3 regions of the Streptomyces rapamycinicus NRRL 5491 genome follow, and region 2 is predicted to be linked to each of the others. Evidence: riboswitches for the same ligand, from Rfam matches in the RefSeq annotation. Region 2 holds a riboswitch; each other region holds the start of a gene.
What was found. A riboswitch is a leader RNA that binds a small molecule or an ion and turns the genes downstream of it on or off. The one in region 2 is predicted to bind cyclic di-AMP.
Positions count from the first base shown of each region.

Region 1: linked by a shared signal. The riboswitch ahead of LIV37_RS29500 (LysM peptidoglycan-binding domain-containing protein) and the one ahead of LIV37_RS28720 (C40 family peptidase) in region 2 are both predicted to bind cyclic di-AMP.
Region 3: linked by a shared signal. The riboswitch ahead of LIV37_RS14945 (M23 family metallopeptidase) and the one ahead of LIV37_RS28720 (C40 family peptidase) in region 2 are both predicted to bind cyclic di-AMP.

Region 1 covers NZ_CP085193.1:7,012,804-7,017,528, forward strand. Annotated here, with positions in the region: gene LIV37_RS29495 (LysM peptidoglycan-binding domain-containing protein) at 1-957, shown strand, start outside; cyclic di-AMP (ydaO/yuaA leader) riboswitch at 1,213-1,380, shown strand; gene LIV37_RS29500 (LysM peptidoglycan-binding domain-containing protein) at 1,387-2,082, shown strand; gene eno (phosphopyruvate hydratase) at 2,313-3,593, shown strand; gene LIV37_RS29510 (FtsB family cell division protein) at 3,698-4,180, shown strand; gene LIV37_RS29515 (DUF501 domain-containing protein) at 4,251-4,725, shown strand, end outside.
Region 2 covers NZ_CP085193.1:6,832,312-6,837,036, reverse strand. Annotated here, with positions in the region: gene pcrA (DNA helicase PcrA) at 23-2,497, opposite strand; cyclic di-AMP (ydaO/yuaA leader) riboswitch at 2,656-2,841, shown strand; gene LIV37_RS28720 (C40 family peptidase) at 2,850-4,013, shown strand; gene LIV37_RS28715 (L,D-transpeptidase) at 4,153-4,725, opposite strand, start outside.
Region 3 covers NZ_CP085193.1:3,704,150-3,708,874, forward strand. Annotated here, with positions in the region: gene LIV37_RS14935 (HPr family phosphocarrier protein) at 13-294, shown strand; gene LIV37_RS14940 (GntR family transcriptional regulator) at 460-1,215, opposite strand; gene LIV37_RS14945 (M23 family metallopeptidase) at 1,471-2,265, opposite strand; cyclic di-AMP (ydaO/yuaA leader) riboswitch at 2,280-2,444, opposite strand; gene LIV37_RS14950 (M16 family metallopeptidase) at 2,735-4,117, opposite strand; gene LIV37_RS14955 (M16 family metallopeptidase) at 4,138-4,725, opposite strand, start outside.

The DNA of each region.
Region 1 (4,725 bases), 180 kb from region 2:
CCGGCCATCATCGTCGCGGCGGGGGTCACGGGAGCGGGCCTCGCCATGCCCCTCTTCGGGGCGACCGGCGCACAGGCCGCCCAGACCGCCACGTGGGATCACGTCGCCGAGTGCGAGAGCGGCGGTATGTGGAGCGCCAACGAGGGCAACGGCTTCTACGGCGGGCTCCAGCTGACCCTCGACATGTGGAAGAAGTACGGCGGCGCGGAGTACGCCCCGCGCCCCGACCTCGCCAGCCGCTCCCAGCAGATATCCGTCGCCGAGGCGATCCTCGGCGACCGCGGCCCCGACGCCTGGCCGAGCTGTGCGCTGGGCGCCGGGCTCACCGACGGCGGCGGCGCCCCCGATGTGGACCCCGGCAGCACGGCCACCCCGGACCCGGGGACGGGCCGCGGCGGGGACGACCAGGGGGACCGGGGGCGGGACGGCTCCTCCTCGGACGCGGACCGTTCGGGGACGTCCGACGGCGCCGGCAAGCCGGACGCGCCGGACGCGTCCGGGTCGGCCGAGGAGCCGGACGCGCCCCACACCTCCAAGTCCCCCGACGGCCTTGACGGCTCCGCCTCGGACGACCCGGCAGCGGACGACCCGGACTCGGACAGCCCCTCCCGTTCGGACGGTCCCTCGGTGCCGGACGGCTCCGAGAGCCCCTCGGCGGACCCCTCCGGCCGCCACCGCGGCTCCCCGGACGCCGGGGAGGAGGCCGACGACGGCGACGCGGGGAGCGCACGGCCCTCCGGGCGCCATGCCTCGCGCGGCGCTTCGGACCGCGACGAGGACTCCACGGACGACGATTACACTGTTCGCCCCGGTGACAACCTGTCAGGGATCGCCGAGCACCAGAATGTGTCCCGCGGTTGGGAAGGGCTCTACGAGACCAACGAGGACCTCATCGGGATCGACCCCGATCTGATCATTCCTGGTCAGCGACTTGACCTCACCATCAGGGAGCAGTGATTCGGGGGGAATTGCCCGCTCTGGACCCGGTGAGACATACATCTCGTCACATTTTCCGGGGCGCACCTCGTGTCCGATCTCTCCTCACCCGGCCCCACCTGCGTCGATGTGGGCCGGGTGAGATCAATTACAGCCCCAATCACTGCCCTTGGGGTGTTTGAACGTTCTTGGAAGGTGTGTTTAACGTCTTTCCGCTCGCCACCGCGGGCACCGTCGATCGTCACGCCGAATCCTGCCGGCGGTCGGGGGGAAACCGACGCGTCAGCGCCGAAGGCAGGAGCGGGGGACCCAAGGTAGGTGCCGAGTGGCCTGTGGATACGGGCTCGTCGGCTAGGGGTGAAGCCGGGAGCGACCATCGCGACCGGCCGGGCAACTCACGTCCGAACCCGACAGCTCACCTCGTAGGCGTCGGTGAGGAAACGAACCAAAATGCTCAAGTCCAACGGGAAGCACCGCCGCCCCTCCAAGGCCACCCGTATCGCCGCGCTCACCGGTCTCGCCGGTGCCGCCGTGGCGGCACCGCTCATCGGGGCGACCTCCGCCTCCGCGGCCACCACCTCCCAGTGGGACCAGGTCGCGCAGTGCGAGTCCGGTGGCAACTGGTCGATCAACACCGGCAACGGCTACTTCGGCGGCCTGCAGTTCTCGAGCTCCACCTGGGCCGCCTACGGCGGCACGGCCTACGCCTCCACCGCGGACAAGGCCAGCAAGGCCCAGCAGATCCAGATCGCCGAGAAGGTCCTGGGCAGCCAGGGCAAGGGCGCCTGGCCGGTCTGCGGCAAGGGTCTGACCTCCGGCGGCAGCCCGTCCGCCCCGTCCGCGCCCTCCGGCTCGCAGGACCAATCCTCGGCGACCACCAAGTCGGCCCCGGCCCAGCCGGCGCAGCCCAAGGCCCAGCCGAAGGCGCAGCCGCGCACCGCGCCCGAGCGCGCCGCCCGGCAGCAGACCCGTGGCCCGATCAAGAAGGGTGACGGCGAGTACAAGGTCAAGTCCGGCGACACCCTCGGCAAGATCGCCAAGGTCCACGACGTCAAGGGCGGCTGGAAGAAGCTCTTCGAGCTGAACAAGGACATCGTGGAGCAGGCCGACCTGATCTTCCCGGGCCAGCAGCTGCACCTCCGCTGAGCCACGGCCACGGTCACGGCCACCGTGAGAACGAGCCCCGGCCGGGGTGTGCCGCCCCTATGGCACGCCCCGCCGGGGCTTTCCCAATGCACATGAAATCCGGATTTTTAATCCAGAATCTCGCTTTTTGTGTCGCGCCCCTGTCTCGTGGGGCGGGCGAACGCGGGGCGCAGCCCTCCCGGCCCGTTAGGCTCGTGCTGCTACCGCAGACCCATACGAAGGAGAACCTCGTGCCGTCCATCGACGTCGTCGTAGCTCGCGAGATCCTCGACTCGCGAGGCAACCCCACGGTCGAGGTCGAGGTTGGCCTCGACGACGGCAGCACCGGCCGTGCCGCCGTGCCGTCCGGCGCCTCCACCGGCGCCTTCGAGGCCCTCGAACTCCGTGACGGCGACAAGAACCGCTACAACGGCAAGGGCGTGGAGAAGGCCGTCCTCGCCGTGATCGAGCAGATCGGTCCCGAGCTGGTGGGCTATGACGCCACCGAGCAGCGGCTGATCGACCAGGCGATGTTCGACCTGGACGCCACCCCGGACAAGTCCTCGCTCGGTGCCAACGCGATCCTCGGCGTCTCCCTCGCCGTCGCGCACGCCGCCTCCGAGGCGTCCGACCTCCCCCTCTTCCGTTACCTCGGCGGCCCGAACGCCCATCTGCTGCCGGTGCCGATGATGAACATCCTCAACGGCGGATCGCACGCCGACTCCAATGTGGACATCCAGGAGTTCATGATCGCGCCCGTGGGCGCGGAGTCCTTCTCCGAGGCCCTGCGCTGGGGCGCCGAGGTCTACCACACCCTGAAGTCCGTGCTGAAGGAGCGCGGCCTGTCCACCGGCCTCGGCGACGAGGGCGGTTTCGCGCCGAACCTCGGCTCCAACCGCGAGGCCCTCGACCTGATCCTCGAGGCGGTCAAGAAGGCCGGCTACCAGCCGGGCCAGGACATCGCGCTCGCGCTGGACGTCGCCGCCTCCGAGTTCTACAAGGACGGCACGTACCAGTTCGAGGGCCAGTCCCGCTCCGCCGCCGAGATGACCTCGTACTACGCCGAGCTGGTCGCCGCGTACCCGCTGGTCTCCATCGAGGACCCGCTGAACGAGGAGGACTGGGACGGCTGGAAGACCATCACCGAGCAGCTCGGCGACAAGGTCCAGCTGGTCGGCGACGACCTCTTCGTCACCAACCCCGAGCGGCTGTCCCGCGGCATCGACAGCGACACCGCGAACGCCCTGCTGGTCAAGGTCAACCAGATCGGCTCGCTGACCGAGACCCTCGACGCGGTCGAGCTGGCCCAGCGCAACGGCTACAAGTGCATGATGTCGCACCGCTCCGGTGAGACCGAGGACGTCACCATCGCCGACCTGGCCGTCGCCACCAACTGCGGCCAGATCAAGACCGGCGCCCCGGCCCGTTCCGAGCGGGTGGCCAAGTACAACCAGCTGCTGCGCATCGAGGAGATCCTGGACGACGCCGCGGTGTACGCGGGCCGTTCCGCCTTCCCGCGCTTCAAGGGCTGAGCGGACACGTCTGACGCCGGTCCCCGGCCGTGGTCCCGTACCGTGGCCGGGGACGGCGTCGCTCGACGGCGTTACCCAAGCGAAGTCATCACCGGGGAGGCGACGTGCCGGCGGATCGGGAACGGTTCTCCACCGCGACCAGGCTCAAGGCGCTCGGCGAGCACGCCGCCGCCCGGGTCTACCGCGTGCGCACCAAGCGCCGCCGCGGCCGGCTGACCGGCCGGGCCGCCCTGCTCGCGCTGGTCGTCTGCTCCCTCGTCGTGGCGCTCGCCTATCCGATGCGGCAGTACATCTCCCAGCGCTCCGACATCGCCGAGCAGCGGCACCAGGCCCAGCGGGCCCGCGAGGACGTGAAGAAGCTGCGGGAGCGGAAGGCCCGGCTGCGCGACCCCGCCTTCACCGAGCAGCAGGCGCGTGAGCGGCTGCACTTCCTGATGCCGGGGGAGACCGGCTACAGCGTGGTGGACGGCGGCGGTTCCACCGAGCGCTCCACCGACCAGGGCGCGGCCGGCCGCCCCTGGTACACCAACCTCTGGGACGCCGTGGACACGGCGGACGCGGCGGGGGCGGGCAGCGCGCGCCGCTGATGCGCCGCGCTCCGGCCGCCGGCCGCACCCGGCGTTCGAATCGACACGAAGAAGAAGAAGTTTCCCACTCATGGATACGCCCCCGCCCCAGACGGAGCCCACCGCGCCCACCGACGCGGACATCCACGCCGTACGGGAGCAGCTGAACCGCGTGCCCCGGGGTCTGCGTGCGATCGCGCACCGCTGTCCCTGCGGCAATCCGGACGTCGTGGAGACCGCGCCGCGGCTCGAGGACGGTACGCCCTTCCCCACCCTCTACTACCTGACCTGTCCGCGCGCCGCGTCCGCGATCGGCACGCTGGAGGCCGGGGGCGTGATGAAGGAGATGACGGCCCGGCTGGGCACCGACCCCGAGCTGGCCGCCGCCTACCGCTCCGCCCACGAGGACTACATCGCGCGCCGCGACGCCGTCGAGGTGCTCCAGGGCTTCCCCAGCGCGGGCGGGATGCCGGACCGGGTGAAGTGCCTGCACGTGCTGGTCGCCCACTCCCTGGCGGCCGGCCCCGGGGTCAATCCGCTGGGGGACGAGGCGATCGCGATGCTGC
Region 2 (4,725 bases):
TCCACAGCTACAACCTCTCCACCTACAGCTTCTCCACCGGTGCGTACCGCAGCAGCAGCCGCTTCGGCTTCTCGTCGCCGAAGTCGATCGTCGCCTCCGCGTTGTCCCCGCTGCCCTTGACCGCCACCACCGTGCCGAGCCCGAACGAGTCATGGGTGACCCGGTCACCGATGGCCAGGGCGACCACCGGGCGCTCCTTGGCCCGCCGGGTGGCGAACCCGCTGCCTCCGGTGCGCGAACGCGACGTCGACAGACCGGACGACAGCCCCGACGACGGGGTCGAGGCGATGCCGCCCATGGACGCGGACGGGGTGGCGGGCCCGGTGCGCCGCCAGCGCACATACTGGTCCGGGATCTCCTCCAGGAAGCGGGACGGCGGGTTGTACGCGGGCTGTCCCCAGGCGCTGCGCATCGTCGAGCGGGTCAGATAGAGCCGCTCGCGGGCCCGGGTGATCCCGACATAGGCCAGCCGCCGCTCCTCCTCCAGCTCCTTGGTCTGGCCGAGCGCCCGCATGTGCGGGAACACGCCGTCCTCCATGCCGCTGAGGAAGACGACCGGGAACTCCAGGCCCTTCGCCGTGTGCAGGGTCATCAGCGTGATCACGCCGGACCCCTCGGTGTCCTCGTCGGGGATCTGGTCGGAGTCGGCGACGAGCGCGACCTGCTCCAGGAAGTCCGCGAGGGTGCCGGGGTTCTCCTCGCCTCGGTCCTGCTCGAACTCGAGGGCCACGGCGGCGAGCTCCTGAAGGTTCTCGATCCGGGTCTCGTCCTGCGGATCGGTGGACGCCTGGAGCTCGGCCAGATAGCCGGTGCGCTCCAGCACCGCCTCCAGGACGGTGGCCGGGCCCGACCCGGACTCCACGATGGTGTGCAGCTCCTCCATGAGCGTGTTGAACCGCTTGACGGCGTTGGCCGAGCGGGCCGCCATGCCGTACGCCTCGTCGACCCGGCGCAGCGCCTGCGGGAAGGTGATCTTCTCGCGCAGCGACAGCGCGTCGATCATGGCCTCCGCGCGCTCCCCGATGCCGCGCTTGGGCACGTTCAGGATCCGGCGGAGCGGGACGGAGTCCTCGGGGTTGGCCAGCACCCGCAGATACGCGAGGACGTCCCGGACCTCCTTGCGCTCGTAGAAGCGCACGCCGCCGACGACCTTGTACGGCAGCCCGACGCGGATGAAGACCTCTTCGAAGACACGGGACTGGGCGTTGGTGCGGTAGAAGACCGCCACGTCCCCGGCCTTGGCGTCGCCCGCGTCCGTCAGCCGGTCGATCTCGTCGGCGACGAACTGGGCCTCGTCGTGCTCGGTGTCGGCCACATAGCCGATGATCTCGGCCCCGGCGCCGGCGTCCGTCCACAGGTTCTTGGGGCGGCGGTTCTCATTGCGCTCGATGACCGCGTTGGCCGCGCTCAGGATGGTCTGGGTCGAGCGGTAGTTCTGCTCGAGGAGGATCGTCCGCGCGGTGGGGTAGTCCTCCTCGAACTGGAGGATGTTACGGATCGTGGCGCCCCGGAAGGCGTAGATCGACTGGTCGGCGTCGCCCACCACGCACAGCTCGGCGGCAGTGGTCTCCTCGGTGTCGGTGCCCACCAGCTCGCGCACGAGTGTGTACTGCGCGTGGTTGGTGTCCTGGTACTCGTCCACCAGGACGTGCCGGAAGCGGCGGCGGTAGTGCTCGGCGACGTCCGGGAACGCCTGGAGCAGATTGACCGTGGTCATGATGATGTCGTCGAAATCCAGCGCGTTGGCCTCGCGCAGCCGCGCCTGGTACATCACATACGCCTCGGCCAGCGTCTTCTCAAAACCTTCCGTAGCCTGCCCGGCGAAGGTCTCCTCGTCGATCAGCTCGTTCTTGAGGTTGGAGATCTTGGCGCTGAAGGACTTCGACGGGAACCGCTTGGGGTCGAGATCCAGGTCCCGGCAGACCAGCGACATCAGCCGCTTGGAGTCGGCCGCGTCGTAGATCGAGAACGACGAGGTGAAGCCCAGCTTCTTCGACTCCCGGCGCAGGATGCGGACGCAGGCGCTGTGGAAGGTGGACACCCACATGGCGTTGGCCCGCGGGCCGACGAGCTCCTCGACGCGCTCCTTCATCTCGCCCGCCGCCTTGTTGGTGAAGGTGATGGCGAGGATCTGGCCGGGGTGGGTGGAGCGGGCGCCGAGCAGATAGGCGATGCGGTGGGTGAGCACCCGGGTCTTGCCGGAGCCGGCGCCCGCGACGATCAGCAGCGGCGAGCCGGTGTGCTCCACGGCGGCCCTCTGCTGCTCGTTCAACCCCTCGAGCAGGGCGGACGGGTCCACGGCGGGCCGGGCCGCGCCGTCCCGGTAGTGGGCCTCCCGCGGCACGGGCGCTTCGAAATCGCCGCTGAAGAGGTGATGCGGCACGTCCTCGGCGCCACCGTGGCCAGGGTGCGCCGAATCCTCGGGCGGCGGTGGCCGCTCCTCGTCCGGAGAAGGCCCGAGGTCCGCCAGGAAGCTGTCGTCAAAGAGGCTGCTCATCGCTCCCCGAGTCTAGGCCGCCCCACTGACAGCCGACGTCCGAACATCACGAAACGGTTTCGGGCAAAACGGCCACCAGTCTTCACAGGAGCCCCACGTGTTGGCTACCGTCCTGCGTCAGGCGGCCCGGAAGATCCGTCGGCGAACCACGTCGGCACGGGCGGCCTCCGCCGAGTCCGGTACGCCGTGAGGCGCCCGGAGCCGGGGACCCAACAACGCAAGACCGGGGTGAATCGGCCCGAAACGGTACGGCACGGACAGTGCCGTCCGGACACGGCCGTAGGGCAACCTTCCGTACCGCCCGAACCCGACAGCTAACCCGGTAGGCGGTCCACGGAAGGAGTCGCCACCCTTGGCGTCGCACCGCAAGCCGCGGAGCCGAATACCCGCCTCGCTCACGGGTCACAGCCGCCGTACGGCCGTCGGGTTCACCACGGCCGCCCTCGCATCCGTCACCCTGCTCTCCCAGTCGGCCAACGCCGCGCCCACCGATCCCAAGCCGGCCGCCCAGTCGATCGAGAAGGTGAAGGAGAAGGTCGACACCCTCTACCACCAGGCGGAGACCGCCACCCAGCGCTACAACGCCGCCAAGGAGCGCACCGACCAGCAGCGGGCCAAGGTCGACAAGCTGCTGGACTCCGTCGCCCGGCGCACCGAGAAGCTCAACGAGGCCCGGCGCATGCTCGGCGCCTACGCCACCGCCCAGTACCGCGAGGGCGGAATGGCCCGCTCCGCCGCGACCCTGCTGTTCTCCAACGATCCGCAGGACGTCTTCGACCAGTCGCATCTGATGGACCGGATGACCGGCCGGCAGAAGCAGGCCGTCGACGACTTCCAGAAGCAGCGGGTGAAGGCCGCCAAGGAGCGCGGTAAGGCCGGCGAGAGCCTCGCCTCGCTGACCGCGTCCCAGAAGCAGCTGAAGGTCCAGAAGAAGACCGTCCAGGACAAGCTGACCGAGGCCCGGCGGCTGCTGGCGAATCTGACCGCCAAGGAGAAGGCGCGGCTGGCGGCGATCGAGAAGAAGAAGGCGGAAGAGGCCCGCCGTAAGGCCGCCGAGCTGGCCGAGAAACAGCGGCAGGAGGCGGCCGCGCGCAAGAAGCAGCAGGAGCAGAACGCGGGTGACTCCGGTTCGACGGCGCCCTCAACGCCCTCCGTCCCGGCCAACAGCTCCAAGGCGGCCCAGGCCATCGCCTTCGCCAAGGCGCAGCTCGGCAAGCCGTACGTCTGGGGCGCCACCGGCCCGAGCTCCTTCGACTGCTCGGGGCTGACGCAGGCGGCCTGGAAGTCCGCCGGGATCTCGCTGCCGCGCACCACCTGGGACCAGGTGAAGGCCGGTACGCGCGTCTCGACGTCCCAACTCCAGCCGGGCGATCTCGTCTTCTTCTACGACGACATCAGCCATGTCGGCCTCTACATCGGCGACGGGATGATGATCCACGCGCCGAAGCCGGGCGACGTGGTGAAGAAGGCGCCGATCACGGAGATGCCCATCTACGGGAGCGTGCGGCCCTCGTAGGGCCCTGAGCCTGACGATGCCGCCGCCCGGGGCCGGGCCCCGGGCGGCGGCATCGTCTTCGGCTCAGCGGCGCCGTCAGCGCGTCGCGGCGCCGTCCATGGCCCACGGCGCCGTAAGCGGCTCACGCGCCGTCAGTGGCTCAGGTGCCGGGCTTGCGCCCGTAGACGTACACGTCGTCGCCGTTCTTCAGCAGGCTCCAGTACTTCTTGGCGTCGCCCTTACGCATGTTGACGCAGCCGTGGGAGCCGGGCGGGGACCATACGCTGCCGGCGATCGAGTGAAACGCCTGGCCGCCGTCGAAGAACTGGCTGTAGGGCATGGCGACCTTGTAGAGCGTCGACCAGTGGTCGATGTTCCGCCAGTAGACCCTCTTCAGCCCGGTGCGGGTCTCGAAGCCGTTCCGCCCGGACCGCACCGGCACCGGTCCGTAGACCAGCCGGGAGCCGTCCTGGACCCAGCTCAGCTGGCGGGTGAGGTCCACGCAGGCGATACGGCCCTTGTTGGTGGGGCACTTCCTCGCCGCGTTCGGATTGTGCCCGGCGGCCTTCTGGGCGCTGATGAGGCTCATCACGCCCGAGGTGATCGGGCCCGCGTAGCCGATCGTCGGGCTGATGCCGTGATCGATCTGGAACTTCTGGATCGCGAGACAGTCCGCCCGCGACTGCCGCCCGTCCACGGGACGGCCCAGGAACCGCTCGGCCTGCTTCTGGTA
Region 3 (4,725 bases), 3.1 Mb from region 2:
AAGGGCAACACCATGGCTGAGCGCCGCGTCACCATCGGCTGGGCCGAGGGCCTGCACGCCCGCCCTGCGTCGATCTTCGTCCGGGCGGCCACCGCCGCCGGCGTCCCCATCACGATCGCCAAGGGCGACGGCACCCCGGTCAACGCCGCCTCCATGCTGGCCGTGCTCGGCCTGGGCGCCCAGGGCGGCGAGGAGGTCGTCCTCGCTTCCGACGCGGACGACGCCGAGGTCGCGCTCGACCGTCTGGCGAAGCTGGTGGCGGAGGGGCTCGAGGAGCTTCCCGAGACCGTCTGACCCCGGGCGAGCCCTGCCTGGAATTCCCGGGTGATTCCCGGGGCGATTTCAGGAATTCGGCACGGCGGGGCCGCGGTGGCCGTACCGGCCACCGCGGCCCCGCCATTTTCTGTTTCGGCGCACGGAATTTCCAAGGAGTCCAAGGAGTTGTATACGGGAGTTCTGTTAATTCCGGCCGCTCGCCGTGTTGACGGAATGTTTCGAAGTCCTCACCGGAATCGGGCGGCGCAGCCGGTATTCCGACAGCGCGCGCTCGGTGTGCGCCGTGGCGAGCGCCCGCGCGCGGTCGGCGTCGCCGCGCGCCACCGCGTCCACCAGCGCGCCGTGCTCCGCCCAGGACTCCACGGCCCGTGCGGCCGGGTCGGGGCGCGCGGCGCCCTCGGGCGGCACGGGCCGCGACCCGGGAGCGGCGGCGTACACCCACGCGGTCTTACGGCGCAGCTGGACGAGCAGCGCGGCCAGGCTCGGGCTGCCGGACGCCTGGGCGAGCGTCTCGTGGAACCAGTCTCCCAGCGGCCGCAGTTCGCCGAGCTGACCGCCCTGGGCGCGCTCCCGGCCGAGCCGGACCAGTCCGCGCAGCACCTTCAGATGGGCCTCGGTGCGGCGCTGTGCGGCCCGCGCGGCGCCCAGCGGCTCCAGCAGCGCGCGGATGTCCAGCAGGTCGGCGGCCTCGCGCTCTGAGGGCTGGGCGACACAGGCCCCCGCGTGCCGCCGGGTCGTCACGAAGCCCTCGGACTCCAGGGTGCGCAGGGCCTCGCGGACCGGCACCCGGGAGACGCCGTAGCGCCGCGCGAGCAGTTCCTCGGTGAGGCGACTGCCGGGCTGATACGCGCCGGAGACGATGTCGTCGCGAATCGCCGCGCAGACCGCGTGTGCCGAAATCCGGCGACCGCCCTGGACCGCGTTCGTATCCCCGCTCACTTACGGTCCCGCATTGTCGAACCTCCGCCTTAACGCCCGCGAAACGCGGCCATGGAATGCGCGTTGACCGACTCTATTCCACATGGCCGCCATTTCCGATGGCGGGAAGCATTTCATGGCTGTTTTTTGGTCAGCCGGGCGGCGGCACGCCGAAGGCCCCGTCCTGCGGACGGGGCCTTCTCGGAAGTCTCACGGGGTCTCGGGATCTCGGGATCGTGAGACCGCGCGCGGCGTTCGCGTCGGACGCGCGACGGGTCAGACGTTGACGCCGTGCGTGCGCAGGTACGACAGGGGGTCCATGTCCGAGCCGTAGTCCGGGCTGGTGCGGGCTTCGAAGTGCAGATGCGGTCCGGTGACGTTGCCGGTGGCGCCCGACAGGCCGATCTGCTGGCCGGGGGTGACCTTCTGGCCGACCGAGACGCTGATGGACGACAGGTGGCCGTACTGGGTGTACGTGCCGTCGTTCATCTTGATGACGACGTTGTTGCCGTAGGAGCCGCCCCAGCCCGCCTCCACGATCTCGCCCATGCCCACGGAGTGCACCGTGGTGCCGGTGGAGGCGTGGAAGTCGATGCCGGTGTGGCTGCCGGAGGACCACAGACCGCTGGACGCCTGGTAGCCGGTGGAGACGTAGGAGCCGCTGATCGGCGACACGAAGGTGTTGATGCGCTTGCGCTCGGCCTCGCGCGCCGCGCGCTCCTTGGCCTCGCGCTCGGCCTTGGCCTTCTTCGCCGCGGCCTCCGCCTTTCTGGCGGCCTCCTGGCGGGCGATCGCCTCTGCCTTGGCCTTGGCGGCGGCCTGCTCGGCGGCGGTCTCCTGGGACTGCGCCTGGGCCTCGATGTGGTCCGCGATCCCGTCGCCGATCACGATCGCCTGGGTCAGACCGGTCTGCTGGGGATTGGGGCCCCCGTCGGCCGCGAACGCCTGTCCGGTGATCCCGGCGACCACACCCGAGGCGACGGTCGTGATGCCCACGACGTTCGCACTCGTGCGGATGTTGACCTTGTTGGTGCGGCGGTGCTTACCGGTGGCAGTGCGGGTGGACGCCATACTGAGGCGCACTCCTTTCCTTCCTTCTCGCCTACCGGGTTAGCTGACGGGTTCGGAGCAGGAAGGTCTCCTACGGACCCCTCCCCCGGCCGGGGAAGGCGCCCGATTCACCCCTGGGGACGTGTTGGGTCCCCGGCTCCCCTGGCTTGCGCCGTACGGGGACTCGGCGATGACTGTCCGGTGCCGCGGGTGCGGCGGGTCGCTGGCGAACAGCCGGACTGACGCTAAACGGGCCCGCTTTCGATCACAAACGGTTCCGGTTTTTTGTTGCTCTCCCCACAAACCAAACAAGCAGTCAATCCCATAAATCGGGCATGTCGGAAGGGCCCCGGCGCCCTTTCGGGGCCGGGGTCCTTCCGCTGTCGGCTCATGGACCGGACGTCCGCCGGACCGCCTGCCGGGCCGTCAGCGAGCCGGCCGGACCGGCGGTTCCGCGCACGGATCCGGCCAACTCTCGTCGGCCGTCGGCTCAGTTGGAGATGACGCGCACTTCGCCGATGCCCAGCGCCCGGACCGGCTCCTCGATCGCCGAGGCGTCCCCGACCAGCACCGTGACCAGCCGGTCCGCCGGGAAGGCGCTCACCACCGCGGCGGTGGCCTCCACCGTGCCGGTCTCCGCCAGACGGGCGTACAACTGCGCCTGGAAGTCGTCCGGAAGATGCTGCTCGACCTGGTCGGCGAGGGTGTTCGCGACGGACGCCGCCGTCTCGTACTTCAGCGGGGCGACGCCCACCAGGTTCTGCACCGCGACATCGCGCTCGTCGTCGGTCAGCCCCTCCTCCTTCAGCGTGCGCAGCACCTTCCAGAGGTCGTCCAGCGCGGGGCCGGTGACCTCGGTGGCCACCGAACCGCTGATCGCCAGCATCGAGGCGCCCGTGGAGCCGCCCGCGGGCGACGGGGGCCCGGAGCGCAGCACCTGGCCGAAGGCGCGCACCCCGTAGGTGTAGCCCTTCTCCTCGCGCAGCACGCGGTCCAGGCGGGAGGTGAGGGTGCCGCCCATGCAGTACGTGCCGAGCACCTGCGCGGGCCAGACCCGGTCGTGGCGGTCGGCGCCCACGCGCCCGATGAGCAGCTGGGTCTGCACCGCGCCCGGCCGGTCGACGATCACGACACGGCCGGTGTCGTCCGCGACGATCGGGGGGGCCGTGCGCGGCGCGCCCGCCCCGCCCGTCCAGGCGCCGAGGGTGTCGGCGAGTGCCCGGTCAAGGTCGACACCGCCGAGGTCGCCCACGATGACGGCCGTGGCGGTGGAGGGGCGGAGATGCGCCTCGTAGAAGGCCCGCACGGCCGCGGCGTCGATACCCTCGATGGTCTCCTGGGTGCCCTGGCGCGGCCGGGACATCCGCGACTCGGCCGGGAAGAGCTCCGCGGAGAGGGCCATGGAGGCGCGGCGGGCCGGGTTGGCCAGCTCATGGGGGATCTCGTCCAGCCGGTTGCGCACCAGCCGCTCGACCTCGCCGTCCGGGAAGGCGGGGGCGCGCAGCGCGTCGGCCAGCAGACCGAGCGCCTTGGTCAGCCGGGAGACCGGGACCTCCAGGGAGACGCGGACGCCGGCGTGGTCGGCGTGGGCGTCCAGCGTGGCGCCGCAGCGCTCGAGCTCGGCGGCGAACTCCTCGGCGTCATGCTTGTCGGTGCCCTCCGAGAGGGCGCGCGCCATGATCGTGGCGACGCCTTCGAGCCCGGCCGGCTCGGCGTCCAGCGGCGCCTCCAGGTTGATCTCGACGGCGACGACCTGCTGACCGGGGCGGTGGCAGCGCAGCACGGCGAGGCCGTTGGGCAGCTCACCGCGCTCGGGGGCCGGGAACGCCCACGGCCTGGGGGCGCCGCCCTTGGGCTGCGGGTGGAAGGTCATGGTCGCGGTGACGGCGTCGCTCACTGGGCCGCCTCCCCTTCTGCGTCGGTCTCGGCGGCTTCGGCGGTGTCGGCTGCGTCCTCGGCGCCCTGGACGGGCTCGTAGACCAGCACGGCGCGGTTGTCGGGGCGCAGCCGCGCCGCGGCCACGGCCCGCACCTCCTCGGGGCTGATGTCGAGCACCCGCTCCACGGCGGTCAGCGCCAGCTGCGGGTCGTCGAACAGCACCGCGTAACGGCAGAGCTCGTCGGCCCGGCCGCCGACCGTGGCCAGCCGGTCCAGCCACTCGCGCTCGATCTGCGCCTGGGCGCGCTCCATCTCCTGCGGGGTCGGCCCCTCCTCGGCGAAGCGGGCCAGCTCCTCGTCGACGGCGGCCTCGATGGCGGGCACCTCGACCCCGCCGGAGGTCTTCACGTCCAGCCAGCCCAGCGAGGGGGCGCCCGACAGCCGCAGCAGGCCGAACCCGGCGGCCACGGCGGTGCGGTCGCGGCGCACCAGCCGGTTGTGGAGCCGGGAGGACTCACCGCCGCCGAGGACGGTCAGCGCCAGGTCGGCGGCGTCGGACTCACGGGTGCCGTCGTGCGGCAGCCGGTACGCGGCCATCAGGGC